DNA from 2 places in the Zongyangia sp. genome. Region 1 is predicted to be linked to the other one. Evidence: predicted binding sites of a transcription regulator. Region 1 holds the regulator's gene; the other holds the start of a gene.
What was found. The regulator HrcA, encoded in region 1, represses chaperone genes, less so after heat shock. The targets are predictions, from matches to a motif close to TGTTAGCACTCNNNNNNNNNGAGTGCTAACA.
Positions count from the first base shown of each region.

Region 2: the regulator HrcA is predicted to act here: its motif matches at 2,944-2,974, upstream of ACZ25G_RS05895 (Hsp20/alpha crystallin family protein).

Region 1 is NZ_CBDTOK010000037.1:21,928-29,433, forward strand. It holds gene spoIIP (stage II sporulation protein P) at 1-509, shown strand, start outside; gene ACZ25G_RS02240 (hypothetical protein) at 534-866, shown strand; gene lepA (translation elongation factor 4) at 992-2,800, shown strand; gene hemW (radical SAM family heme chaperone HemW) at 2,860-3,981, shown strand; gene hrcA (heat-inducible transcriptional repressor HrcA) at 4,166-5,230, shown strand; gene grpE (nucleotide exchange factor GrpE) at 5,271-5,837, shown strand; gene dnaK (molecular chaperone DnaK) at 5,930-7,506, shown strand, end outside.
Region 2 is NZ_CBDTOK010000092.1:21,524-29,029, reverse strand. It holds gene ACZ25G_RS05910 (branched-chain amino acid aminotransferase) at 1-161, opposite strand, end outside; gene gdhA (NADP-specific glutamate dehydrogenase) at 327-1,679, opposite strand; RNA gene rnpB (RNase P RNA component class A) at 1,953-2,311, shown strand; gene ACZ25G_RS05895 (Hsp20/alpha crystallin family protein) at 2,388-2,810, opposite strand; gene ACZ25G_RS05890 (GNAT family N-acetyltransferase) at 3,035-3,460, opposite strand; gene ACZ25G_RS05885 (pro-sigmaK processing inhibitor BofA family protein) at 3,512-3,808, opposite strand; gene ACZ25G_RS05880 (DUF2508 family protein) at 3,765-4,067, opposite strand; gene rnr (ribonuclease R) at 4,194-6,314, opposite strand; gene secG (preprotein translocase subunit SecG) at 6,520-6,765, opposite strand; gene ACZ25G_RS05865 (DNA gyrase subunit A) at 7,014-7,506, opposite strand, start outside.

The DNA.
Region 1 (7,506 bases):
TTGCCAAACAGCTGGAGGCTGCCGGTATCGGGGTCATCCACGACACCACCCTCCACGATTACCCTTCATACAACGGCGCCTATGAGCGCAGCGCAGAGACCATTCAGAAATATTTAGATGAATACCCTTCCATCAAAATCACCATCGACGTCCACCGGGACGCTATTGAGGAAAGCGACGGCACCCGCATTGCGCCGGTGGCGGAAATCGACGGCAAAAAGGCGGCCCAGATCATGATTATTTCCGGCTGTGACGACGGCACCATGAATATGCCAAACTGGCCGGATAACCTCCGGTTTGCCGCCGCCTTTCAAAGCCAGATGGAGGCCGATTATCCGGGGCTGACCCGCCCCATCTTCTTTTGCTACCGCCTTTATAATATGAATAAGACCCCCGGCAGCCTGCTTCTGGAGTTTGGCGCCCACGGCAATTCCCTGGAGGAGGCTGTCTATTCCGGGGAGCTGTGCGGCAAGGCCTTGGCTGAGCTGATCCTATCCCAGGGGGAATAATATAAAATAAGGAAGTCAAAACACATGTCCAAAGAGCAGCTTCGCTATTTTTTTGCCAGCTTTGCCATTTCCATCCTCCTCTATCTGGGGATGATGGGCATCTTCGTCGCTGACATTCATTCCCGCGCCCGTGGCTTCGGCGATGACAACGCCCTGCTTCTGGTTGAAAGGACAGGGGAAGATCAGGCCAATATCACCTGGCTGGGCAAGGATTACACCCTGGATACCGGCATCTTTACGGATATCCGGGAAGCTGTCTACCCTTTTCGCACCCTCATCCCCATCCGCTACCGGTTTATCCCCGATCTGATCTCCTACGCCGGAGGGCTTGACTGGCAGCAGGTTCTTCCCTTTTGAATATTTCACCAAAGCGCCCATCTCTGTTGCGAAGGGCGCTTTTGTTGTGCTATAATGAGCTGTAAATCCCTTGGATTCCGCCCTGCCTAGGGGCGCTTTAGACAACGGCGAAGAGGTGATCACTGTTGCAGTATGACCGCGAACACATCCGCAACTTCTGCATTATCGCACATATAGACCACGGCAAGTCCACCCTGGCCGACCGGATGCTGGAGATGACCAGCACCGTGGCCCAGCGGGACATGGAGGACCAGATTCTGGACAACATGGAGCTGGAACGGGAAAGGGGCATTACCATCAAAGCCCGGGCCGTCCGGCTGGATTATGAGGCTAAAAACGGGGAGCATTACTGTTTTAACCTCATCGACACCCCGGGACATGTGGACTTTAACTATGAGGTTTCCCGCTCCCTGGCGGCCTGCGAAGGGGCCCTTTTGGTGGTGGACGCCTCCCAGGGCATTGAAGCCCAGACCCTGGCCAATACCTACCTTGCCATTGAGCACGACCTGGAGGTCGTGCCTATCATCAACAAAATCGATCTGCCCGCCGCAGATCCAGACCGGGTCTGCCACGAAATCGAGGACATCATCGGCATTCCCGCCCTAGATGCCCCCCGGATCTCTGCCAAGGCGGGGATCAATATCGAAGAGGTGCTGGAACGGGTGGTCACCGATATCCCCGCTCCTCAGGGGGATGACCACGCCCCTTTGAAAGCGCTGATCTTCGACTCCTATTACGACAGCTACAAAGGCGTCATCGTCTATGTCCGGGTCATGGAGGGGACGGTCCGCCCCGGCATGACCATCCGGATGATGGCTTCCGGCTCCGAGTTTACTGTGGTGGAAGCCGGCGCCATGGGGGCGACCAACCTGATTCCTCTGGAGGAGCTTTCCGCCGGACAGGTGGGATACATCACCGCCAGCATTAAAACGGTACAGGACACCACGGTGGGCGACACTGTCACCGACGCGGCAAATCCGGCGGCGGAACCCTTGCCCGGTTACCGGAAGGTCAACCCCATGGTGTTCTGCGGCATCTACCCTGCCGACGGGGCCAAATATCCGGATCTCCGGGAGGCCCTGGAAAAGCTTCAGCTCAACGACGCCTCCCTCTCCTTTGAGCCGGAAACCTCGGTGGCGTTGGGCTTCGGCTTCCGATGCGGATTTTTGGGTCTGCTCCACATGGAGATCATCCAGGAGCGGATTGAGCGGGAGTTTAATCTGGACATCATTACCACCGCTCCCAGCGTTATCTATAAGGTCATCCTCACCTCCGGGGAGACTGTCTATATCGACAACCCCACCAACTTCCCCGACCCTGCCACCATCCAGGATGCGGAGGAGCCTATGGTCGCCGCCAACATCCTGACCCCCACCGCCTATATTGGCAACATCATGGAGCTGTGTCAGGAGCGGCGAGGCGTCTACAAGGATACCAAGTATCTTGACACCGACCGGGTAGAGCTTCACTACGACCTGCCTTTGGGGGAGATTGTCTACGACTTTTTCGACGCCCTCAAGTCCAGGACCAAAGGCTATGCCTCCTTCGACTATGAGATGAAGGGCTATGTTCCCTCCCGGCTGGTGAAGCTGGACATCCTTTTAAACGGCGAGATCGTAGACGCCCTCTCCTTCATCGTCTTTGCCGACAACGCCTATCCCAGGGCCCGCCGGATCTGCGAGAAGCTCAAAGAAAATATTCCCCGCCAGATGTTTGAGGTGCCCATCCAGGCGGCCATCGGCGGCAAGATCATCGCTCGGGAGACGGTCAAAGCCATGCGCAAGGATGTATTGGCCAAGTGCTATGGCGGCGACATCACCCGAAAAAAGAAACTTCTGGAAAAACAGAAGGAAGGCAAAAAACGGATGCGCCAGCTGGGTACTGTGGAGGTTCCCCAGGAGGCCTTTATGGCTGTCCTCAAGCTGGACGACTAAATCTGTCAAAACCGGCCGCCGCGACCTGCGGCGGCCGGTTTCTCAAAGGAGGTCTTTGGATGCCCCAGCCCATCGGCATTTACATCCACGTTCCCTTCTGCCGCTCCAAATGCCCCTACTGCGATTTCTATTCTCTCCGGGGCGGCAATGAGGCAATGGATGTCTACACAGCCGCCCTGCTCCGTCATATTGCTACCGCCCCCACGGAAAAGGTGGACTCCGTTTATCTGGGAGGCGGCACCCCTACCTTGCTGGGATCTCAGCGGCTTTCCCGGATTTTGGAGGCGGTGGCCGCCCATTTCCCACTCTCTAAGGACTGTGAAATCACCGCCGAGGCCAATCCCAGAGCCGCTGAGGGGGATACCATCGCCGCCTTAGGGGCGCTGGGTTTTACCCGAGTGAGCTTTGGCATGCAGTCGGCCGTCCCCTCCGAACTGCGCCTTCTGGGCCGCCGCCACACCCGGGAAGAGGTGGCCCAGTCGGTGGAGCTGGCCCGGCAGGGCGGGATAGACAACATCTCCCTGGACGTCATGCTGGGGGTCATCGGACAGACAGCCTCCTCCCTCTCCCAAACGCTGGATTTTGCCGCCTCCCTCGGGCCCGCCCATATCTCCTCTTATATATTAAAGGTAGAGGAGGGCACCGTTTACAACTCCCCCCGCTTTCTCTCCCAAATCCCCGACGAGGATACCCAGGCCGACCTGTATCTGGCCGCGGTGGAGGGGCTTTCCTCCTTGGGCTTTCACCAGTATGAAATTTCCAACTTTGCGAAACCGGGCTATGAGAGCCGCCACAACCTGAAATACTGGCGGTGCCAGGAATATCTGGGCTTTGGCCCTGCCGCCCATTCCTACTACGGCGGCAGCCGCTTTGCCCTGCCACGGGACCTGGAATCCTTCTGTAAAGCGCCCGGCTTCGGAGACATCCCCTTTGATGGCGTCTGCGATGGGGGCGGCTTTTTCGAGGAGTTCATGCTGGGGCTGCGGCTGGCAGAGGGGATCAACCTGGATCAGCTGGGCAGCCGGTTTTCCGTTGACGTCTCCCCTTTGGAAAGGGCTTGTCCGCCCCTGGAGCGCCGGGGTCTTCTTTGTCTCAACGGACATCATCTCTCCCTGACGACGGAGGGGTTTCTCCTCTCCAACAGCATTATTTCTCATCTCTTGAATACTATCTCCTGTTAAAAAAACGCGGCCGAAAAACAGCCGCGTTTTCTTTTTTGGCAGTCTCTGTGGACGATTGCCAACATTTTTGTAAATAAACTATGAAGTCCCTTGACATACTAAAAGAGAAGTGATACATTGATAACTGTAAGATTTAGCACTCCATAATCAAGAGTGCTAAAATAGCAAAAAGAGGTGATACGCTGTGGAACTGGATAGACGGAAGATGCAAATCCTCTCAGCGATCATCGAGATTTACACCAAAACCGGTGAGCCGGTAGGCTCCAAGCTGCTGGCATCGGTGATGGATTACGCAATCTCCCCCGCAACCATCCGCAACGAAATGGCGGCGCTGTTTGAGATGGGTTATCTTGAACAGCCCCATACTTCAGCAGGGCGTGTGCCCTCCCACAAGGGATACCGGCTCTACATCAACAACCTGATGCAGACCCAGCCCCTGACCGCCGCCGAAAAGGCGGAAATCGACGCGCTCTTTAACATTCAGCACCCCGACCCCGACCAGTTGGTGGAAGATGCGGCTACGGCCCTGGCCCAAGCCACCCACTGTGTCACCGTTTCCTCCACCATGACGCCGGAGGATGTAACGGTGCGCCGGATCGACATTATCCCCTCCGGGCCCAGGACCTTGGTGGTCTTGGTCATCGCCTCCAACGGCGTGGTCAAGAGCAAGGTCTGCCGGGTGGATTTTGCCGTCACCCCCCAGGTGCTGGATTTCTTCCGGAAATATGTCAACTCCCGGTTCAGAGGCCGGTCCTTGGAAGGCGTTTCCAAGCTCTACCTTCAATCGGTGGCTGTGGCCCTGGGAGAATATTCCCGGGTGTTCACGCCGCTGCTGGTCTGTATCTTCGATCTGTGCCGGCAGATTTACGCCGGGCGCTACTACGTAGAAGGAGAAACCAATCTGCTTACCTATCAGGAGTTCACCCCTGTAGCGCACGACCTTCTGACCTTTCTCAACAAGCGGGATGAAATGCTCCGGCTCATCAACGAGGAGATGAAGGATAAAAACGTCTCCATCGGCAAAGAAGCTGGAAAATCAGAGCTTGCCGATTCCAGCATTGTCATCGCCCGCTATAATGTAGGCTCTTCCAGATCCGGCATCATTGGCATTGTGGGGCCGGTGCGGATGGATTATCCGAAACTCATCCCCCACATCCAGTATTTTGCCGACACCTTGGGACGGCTTCTCACCGAAATTTCCGAAGAGGAGGATATCCCTCCCGAGACGTCTTCATCATCCAACGAATAACATTTCACATACATCATGAAAACCGAAAGGAGACATTGACGTGGCCGAAAAGAAAAACAAGAGCCCGGAGGCCGCCGAGCAGGAAGCTGCTTCCCAGCAGGAGGCAGCGGGCACCGAGCAGGAAAGCCCTTCTCAAAGCGCCCAAGCAGAGCAGGAGGCAAAGGCTCCCGACGAAACCGAGGCCCTCAAAGAGCAGGTCAAGGATCTCAACGATAAGCTGTTGCGCTCCATGGCCGAATTTGACAACTTCCGCAAGCGTTCCCAGCGGGAAAAAGATCAGATTTATACCGACGCCAAGGCGGATACCGCAGCTCAGTTTCTGACGGTGCTGGATAATTTCGAGCGTGCCCTGGCCACCGAAAGCACCGACGAGAACTTCCGCAAGGGAGTGCAGATGATCTACGACGGACTGCTGGAAACCATCAAAAAGCTGGGAATTGAGGAGATCAATCCCACCGAGGGAGACTTTGATCCAACACTGCATCACGCGGTGATGCATGTGGACGACGATTCCCTGGGCCAGTCCCAGGTGGTAGAGGTCTTCCAGAAAGGCTACCGGATGGGCGACAAAATCCTGCGGTACGCCATGGTGAAGGTTGCAAATTAAGAAGCAAAGGCCCTGGGCCTTTCACATAAATGCAGAATATAACGAACTGAAAAGTATAGAATTCGAATGTAAGATTCGAGGAGGAATTGATTATGGGAAAAATCATCGGCATTGACTTAGGTACTACAAACTCATGTGTCGCCGTCATGGAAGGCGGCGAGGCTGTCGTCATCCCCAACGCGGAAGGCGACCGGACAACACCTTCTGTTGTCTCTTTTAAAAACGGTGAGCGTCTGGTAGGACAGGTTGCAAAACGCCAGGCCATCGCTAATCCGGATCACACTGTCAGTTCCATCAAACGCCATATGGGCTCTGACTATAAGGTAAATATTGATGGCAAAGGCTTTACTCCCCAAGAAATTTCCGCTATGATCCTGCAAAAGCTGAAGACTGACGCAGAAGCCTATCTGGGCGAAAAGGTCTATGACGCGGTTATTACCGTACCGGCTTACTTCACCGACGCACAGCGCCAGGCTACCAAGGATGCCGGCCGGATTGCCGGACTGGAAGTCAAGAGAATTATCAACGAGCCCACCGCCGCAGCACTGGCTTACGGCGTAGATAAAGAAAACGATCAGAAGATCATGGTTTACGACCTGGGCGGCGGCACCTTCGATGTCTCCATCATCGAAATGGGCGACGGCGTACAGGAAGTATTGGCCACCGCAGGCAACAACCGCTTGGGCGGCGATGACTTTGATAACCGCATTGTCAACTATCTGGCTGACCAGTTTAAGAAAGAAAACGGCATCGACCTGACCGGCGATAAAATGGCGATGCAGCGGCTGAAAGAGGCGGCGGAGAAAGCAAAAATCGAGCTTTCCAGCGTCACCCAGGCCAACATCAACCTGCCCTTTATCACCGCGGACGCCACCGGCCCGAAACACATGGATATGAACCTGACCCGGGCAAAATTCAACGAACTGACCGCTGACCTGGTGGAAGCCACCATGGGCCCGGTACGCCAGGCCCTGTCTGACTCCGGCCTGTCCGCTTCTGATCTTGACAAGATCCTGCTGGTAGGCGGTTCCACCCGTATCCCCGCTGTTCAGGAAGCAGTTCAGAAGATCACCGGCAAAGAGCCCTTCAAGGGCATCAACCCCGATGAGTGCGTCGCCATCGGCGCGGCCATCCAGGGCGGCGTCCTGGGCGGCGACGTCAAAGGCTTGCTGCTGCTGGATGTCACCCCTCTGTCCCTGGGCCTGGAAACCCTGGGCGGTGTCTTCACCAAGATCATTGACCGCAACACCACCATCCCCACCAAGAAGTCCCAGATCTTCTCCACCGCTGCTGACGGCCAGACTTCGGTTGAGGTCCATGTCCTCCAGGGTGAGCGTGAGATGGCGAAAGATAACAAGACTCTGGGTATGTTCCGTCTGGACGGTATCCCCGCAGCGCCCCGGGGTGTGCCTCAGATCGAGGTAACCTTCGACATCGACGCCAACGGCATTGTCCATGTTACCGCAAAAGATCTCGGCACCGGCAAGGAGCAGAACATCACCATTACCTCCTCCACCAACATGTCCAAGGAGGACATTGAAAAGGCAGTCAAAGAGGCTGAGCAGTATGCCGCTGAGGATAAAAAACGCCGTGAGGAAATCGATGTAAGAAACGGCGCAGACCAGATGGTCTATCAGTGTGAGAAAACCCTCACCGACCTGGGTGACAA
Region 2 (7,506 bases), on a different contig from region 1:
AATGGGCCATAGGGGACGATGCGGGCATCATGCCAACCCTGCCCCTCATCGTAGTCCATCAAAAACATGTGGTCTGTAAAGATATTTCCAAAGCCCAATTTGGTCTCATCCTGAGGCTTCGGCTTGAGATTTTTCGACAATTCGATTCTCAAGTTTTCCATGTCCGTTTCCTTCTTTCTTCTATTTTACCCAGATTGCGGGTATTTTTACTCTGTACCGTTTTAAGTATACCAATCCCGTTGGCAGAAAGCAAGGGGATCCTCCACAAATGCACGGAATCCCCAGCAAAATGCCGGGGACCCCATCATTATGAAAAGCGAATCACATTAATAAGCGACGCCCTGTGCCATCATGGCATCTGCCACCTTAATAAAGCCGGCAATATTGGCACCCATGACCAAGTTGCCTTCTGCACCATATTCTTTGGATGCATTATAGGCGTTGTGGAAAATGTTGACCATGATGTCATGCAGCTTGGCATCCACTTCTTCGGAGGTCCAGCTGTAACGCATGGAGTTCTGGCACATCTCTAAACCGCTGGTGGCAACGCCGCCGGCATTGGCAGCCTTGGCCGGCCCAAAGAGAACGCCGTTTTTCTGGAAGACTTCCACAGCTTCCGGAGTGGAGGGCATGTTCGCGCCTTCGGCAACTGCCATGACGCCGTTGTTGACCAGCATCTGTGCCTCTTCCCCATTGATCTCATTCTGGGTTGCGCAGGGCAGAGCCACGTCGCATTTGATGCTCCAAATACCACGGCAGCCTTCGGTGTAGGTGGAACCAGGTACGCGTTTTGCATACTCGCTGATTCTTCCACGCTCTACCTCTTTGATCTGCTTAACAACATCCAGCTGAATGCCGTTGGGATCGTAAACATAACCGGAGGAATCAGAAAGGGCAACAACCTTTGCGCCATACTCCTGTGCCTTTTCGGTAGCGTAAATAGCCACGTTGCCAGAACCGGAGACGACAACAGTTTTATCTTTCAAGGTTTCATTCTTCATGCACTGGAGCATTTCCTTGGTGAAGTAGAGAAGTCCATAACCGGTGGCCTGGGTACGGATCAGAGAACCGCCATAGGAAAGGCCCTTGCCGGTGAGAACGCCTACAAACTCATTGCGCAGACGTTTGTACTGACCGTACAGGAAGCCGATTTCCCGTGCGCCAACGCCGATATCACCAGCCGGCACATCGGTGTCTGCACCAATGTGTTTGGAAAGCTCGGTCATAAAGCTCTGGCAGAAACGCATGATCTCGCCGTCAGACTTGCCCTTGGGATCGAAATCAGAACCGCCCTTGCCGCCGCCCATAGGAAGGCCGGTGAGGGAATTCTTAAAGATCTGCTCAAAGCCCAGGAATTTGATGATGGAGGCGCATACAGAGGGATGGAAACGCAGTCCGCCTTTGTACGGGCCGATCGCGGAGTTAAACTGGACGCGGAAACCACGGTTAACCTGAACCTTACCGCTGTCGTCAACCCAGGATACACGGAACTGGATAAATCTCTCCGGCTCCACAATACGATCGATCACGCCGGATTTAACGATGTCAGGGCGTTTTTCTACCACTGGCTCGAAAGATTCCAGAACTTCCTTGACAGCCTGCAAAAATTCGGGCTCGCCGCTGTTTCTTTTGCATACTGTTTCGTATACGTTATTGAGGTACTCACTTTTAAACGCCATAGCTTAGCTCCCCTTTATCAAATTTGGTTATTATTATAACTACTTTAACGCGATAATGCAAGAATTTTTTGCAACTTTTTTTTAAATTCATGCAGATTCTCAGGATTAATCCTCAATTTTTGCGAAGAATGTAAAGTTTTACACAATTTATATGCAAGATTAAATTTTTTCGTTTCACCTTACTCTGTGATTTCATAAAAATGAATCAAAATTCAAACGCAGCTTTCCGAGAAAACTTGTATAATTCCCCGACGTATGTTATCATATCATCCATGAGCAGGCAAGACAACGGCGGGAACAGGGCCGTAAGGCCGTTTCCGAGGAAAGTCCGAGCTCCAAAGGGCGGGATAGCTGCTAACGGCAGCCGGAGGCGACTCTAGGGAAAGTGCAACAGAGAGATACCGCCAAAGCGTGGTTTTCCCCGCTGGCAAGGGTGGAAAGGCGAGGTAAGAGCTCACCAGCGTCCAGGAGACTGGACGGCTATGTAAACCCTATCCGGAGCAACACCACAGGGAGGGCATCAAGCGCCGGCCCGGCGTGTCCTCGAGAAGGTGGCTGGAGCCTTATGGCGACGTAAGGCCTAGATAGATCGTTGTCAAATACAGAACTCGGCTTATATGCTTGGTCATGCTACAAAACAAAAAGGCGTCCGCTTAAGCGGGCGTCTTTTTGTTTTGGGAGATGTAAACACAATGCTGTATCAAGTAATTAGCCGATGTCAATTTTCCGGCTTTCAGGCTTTTGCTCTGCCAGTTTGGGCAGCGTCAGTTCCAAAATGCCGTTGTTATAGGCAGCCTTGATATTTGCCGCATCAATGGTGGAGACATCGAAACTTCTGACAAAGGAACCGTAGCTGCGCTCCCGGCGGATGTAATTGTCCTTCTTGTCTTCTGTATTGGCTTCGTGTTTGGCGCTGATGGTCAATGTATCGCCATTGATATCGATGTCAATATCTTTTTTATCGAAGCCTGGCAATTCGGCTTCCAGGAGATAATGGTCCCCTTTGTCCATAATATCGGTACGGAATGCGGAGATCTGATCTCCCATTTCACCGAAGAAGTCCTTCCCCCAGTCACCAAAGAAATTCATCATATCATTTCTTCTGCGTTCAAACGGTAACAGATCAAACATAAGTCATACCTCCATTTATATCATTTGGTTCTTTTATGATTTTGTCTTTCGGATGTCCTTCATCCTTTTGACAATTGTCATTATAGGCCCCACTTGTTACAAAACAACACATAAAATAAGAACAAACCTTTAATTTTAGCACTCATTCTATAAGAGTGCTAAAATTCGCAAAAATCAGCAAAACAAAAAGAAATCCAGAGGAAGACCAACGTCTCCCTCTGGATTCAAATCTGCTTTTTCATGTGAATGTGAGGACAGTATTCTTCATAGTACTCATCCCCATATGCTATGTAGCCGCACTTTTCATAAAAGCCACGAGCCTGCTGTTGAGCGCCGATCAGCGCTTGTTTTCCACCCAAGGAAACCGCCTTTTTCTCCAGCTCCTCCATGAGGATCCGGCCTAGGCCTTGTCCCCGCCATGGCTTGCGTACAGCGATGCGGCCAAATTTATAGCTGTTTTCTTCCCAAGGGAACATCCTCGCTGTGGCGACTGGCTGGTTTTCCTCGTCATAGATGACAAGATGCAGCGCTTTCACTTCCATATCGTCATATTCATCCTGAAATTTCTGCTCCTTGACAAAGACCTCATCCCGAATCATCTTTGCATCTTCCGGCAGATGGAGGTCCTCATACCATTTGGCTTTGAACATCCTGTCACATCCTTGCTCTATTTTGTCCTTTTTTATTATAGCAAATCTTCTTTAGATTGCCCAGACAAAATGTAGGATAGACATGGTCACCACTCCAGGCAGCCCTAAAAGAGCTGTCACCAGACAGGTGAACAGGTTGATTCCGATGGCAATGCCGGTGTATCCTGTCGTCAGGTGAATCGCTGCGAGGCCTAGGAATCCACAAAGGGCATGGGTAAAATAGGCGGAAACCGGGTTTTTTCTTCTGGAATACAAGGCCACCAGCATCCCTGCGGACAAAAAAATGGCGGCGATGAGGACGATTTCACTTATCCCATGAGCTATACACCCCTTCCAATTGAATTCCATGTTGGGCGGGGTCCCAGGTGATACCCTTGCGTTTGGCTTCCTTGATCAAATAGCGATATCGAGCGGCCAGAGCTTTGTTTTCATAGATACAAGCCTCCAGCAGGTCTTCGTCCTGTTCCTGATTAAAGCGCTGTTCCGCGCGATCAATCATTTCCAGCACGGCCTTGATATCCTCAATAATGCGGTTGGTTTCTTCTGCTCTGGGCGTGGATATTCCTTTGCTCCATGGCATGATTTTTGATCGGAGAATACCTTCCATGATACAAGCCCACCCTTCAATTTCATTGTATGTGGGTAGCCTTGGCTGATATGCAAAAATTATACAGGATCACTGTAAAAAACTTCCTAACAACAAAAGGCTCCGAACCCGGTCCGGAGCCTTTGCTTATACAAATTCAAAATCAATTTTTCCCGCCGATACATCGGCTCCCAGCACCTTGACCGTGACTGTATCTCCAATACGGTATCTTCTGGGGGACATCATATCCTTATATTCCATCCGCCCATCATACTGGAAGGTTTCGCCCAGGGTCTGAGCCCGTACCAGACCCTCCACAGTATTAGGCAGCATGACATAGATGCCGAAATTGGTGGTAGAGGAAACGACGCCCTCCAACTCTTCCCCTAAGTGACGGAGGATGTATTCCGCCTTATAACAGTCCTCACAGTCTCGCTCGATGGTCATAGCGATGAGTTCCCGCTCACTGGATTGATTGGCGGTGGGACCTGCCACCTTGCCAAAGCGCTTTTGCAGCTTTTCCTCACTGGAACCTGCCAAATATGCCGACATAACCCGATGGATAAACAGGTCCGGATAACGGCGGATAGGTGAGGTAAAGTGTGCATAGTTTTGAAGCACCAGGCCAAAATGCCCGATATTCTTTTCACTGTATTTTGCCTTGGACATGGTGCGCAGCATCTGGCTGTTCACAATCATTTGGTACTTGGTTCCCCGGACACCCTCCAGCACCTGAGCCAGACGGGTCGGAGAAACGCCAGGCTGGATGTCCCGCTTACTCTGTCCGATGGCAGCAAGCAACTCCGCGAGATTCTGGAGCTTGTCGGGAGAAGGCGGTTCATGAACCCGGAAGCAGAAGGGAAGGTGCTTTTCCAGCGCAAAGGTGGCTGCTGACTCGTTGGCCAGGAGCATCATCTCTTCAATTATATTCTCACTGCGCCCAGTCCCTCGGGGCTTGATTTCCTTGACATTCCGGTTTTCATCCAAAATAATCTTGGATTCACTGGTCTCCAGATCCATGGCCCCTCTTTCCCGCTTCTTTTTCAACCGGAGGCTGCACAACTGGTCAATCAGATGGATGGAGTCCATAACGGCACTGTATTTTTCCAGAATTTCCGGGGTTGCCTCTCCTGCCAGGATGGCGTTGATCTCGCTGTATACCCCCTTGACTCTGGAACGGATCAGTGTCTTTTTAAAATCAAAACTGACGAGATTCCCCTGGGTATCCAAATTCATAAAGCAAGAGAATGCCAGCCGGTCCTCCTCCTCGTTGAGGGAGCAAATCCCATTAGAAAGGGCCTTGGGCAGCATGGGGATCACCTGATCAGCGTAGTAGATGGAGGTGCCCCGGGCATAGGCTTCGTTATCCAGGGGGCTTTGAGGATGAACATAATAGCTTACATCCGCAATATGGACCCCCAGCTCCCAGCCATCCTTTGTTTTTTGGATGGAGACTGCATCATCCAGATCCTTGCTGTCCGCCGAGTCGATGGTAAAAATGATCTCGTCGCGCAGATCCAATCGGCTGGCCCGCTCTTTGGGGTGGATTCCAGCGTCGTTCAGCCGCTGCGCCGCCTCAGATACCACGGCCGGGAATTCTACGTTGATCTCATTTAACCGGATCAGGGATTTTGCACAGTTGTCCGCTTTCAGGGAAGAGCCAAAGACCTCTATGACCTTAGCTCTGTGATTATAGTGGCGGGAGCCCCTAGAGACAATTTCACAGAGGACCTTGTCCCCTGCTTTGTATCGGCTGGATTTTCCCGATACCAGCCGCACTGGGAACCCCAGCATCTTATCCGGCACCACCTCAAGAAAATCCTGGTTCTGTGAGACAACACCGGTAAAACGGCAGGCTGCTGCTTTGGCAATGGATACTACCTCACCTTCCCCCAAAGAGCCCTCTTTCCGAGAAGGATAGGTCCTTAGCAGCACCACATCTCCCGGCAAGGAACCCATGAGAGCCCGACCGGGAACAAATAGGTCACCGTCCGCACCCACAGGGCGGGCAAAGCCGTAGGTACTGTTGACCCTCACCACCTGCGCAGGCGTCAGTCCCACTTCCCTTGGAAGGACAAACCCTTTCCGTTTATAATATAGCTCCCCAGCCTCTACCAACTGGGTCAGTTCATGCTCAAATGCCTTTTCCCCTGTTTTGGGCACCTTGAGTTTTCTTGTGAGTTCTTCCACATTCACAGGATTTCGCTTTCCCTTGGCCACAATGCCAAGGATTTTTTCACCATATCCGGGTTGATCTATATTTTTCACCATATTTCCTCCACACCGGTCTCTCCGGCTTTGTCACGCGTCAATCTCTGTCTTCATTCTAGCCTATTACCTTTGAAAAGGCTATCATTTTCTTATGCTCAACACCAGTTTTCCCAAAATTTTACCCATTCATTATAAATTCTATAGAAAGACAGAGACGTAAAAAAACCCTGCGGATTTCGCAGGGTTTTTAACAGATCGTCTTCTACATGAAAACGGCGATTGCATTTACTGCAATGGTCACGATAACAAAAATAATCGCTACCACTCTTGTAATGCGTCTGAGCATAGCGTCATAGGTACGGCTGTTGTTCTTGCCAAGGTAAGAATCTGTCGCACCTGTCATCGCGTTCATTCCACTGGAATTACTCTCCTGGAGCAATACAACGATAATCAAAATAATGCTGGTAAGAATGAGCAGTATGCCACCGGCTATCTCAAGAGGTCCCATTGTATCACCTCCAAACCCCAATGCTACCGAAAGCTAACTTGTAATATAATAGCATAATTCTCTTTACTTTGCAAGAGAAAAACTCACTTTTTGATATTTTATCTGGGAGTCCTCCCATTTTTTACTTGACTAAAAAGCACGAGGAGACACATACTATTACTGGCCTTACACATCATCCACTGCGTTTGCACGATATGTAAAGCTATCATCGGGCGGATCCGGTTATGCCGGACCGTCCGATTTTTTTGTTAGAAGGTCAACTGCTCTCCCAAATCCTCTGCCTTTGGCAGTGCACCGGCAGCTGGGTAGTTCTTTGCCCGGTAGCGGTGGGGGCTTGTGAGCATATCGTCCTTGTATTCTACCGCTTGCTCCACAAAAGCATTTTTCCGCAGTGTCATTACCTGAACGCCTTGGGTGCTCTTGGTTGTCTTGACGGGAATCAGCGCAGTATTCACAAGAAGCATTCGCTGGCTGGACGCCTTGAGCAAGAGTTCGCGGTCCTCTTTGACATAGAAAACCGCCACAAGAGGCGACTTGTCACTGTATGCAGTTGTCAATTTCTTCCGGCGGGTTTTTGTTTCATAGGCGGAGAGAGGCACCTTGGCCGCCTTGCCGTTTTGGAAAACAAAAACCAAGTATCCGCTGTAATCGGTGGTGACGATCATGGCCGCCACACTCTCTCCCTCGTCCATTCCCAGACGAGCAGGGATATATTCACCCAGGACACTGGCTTTTTGGTCA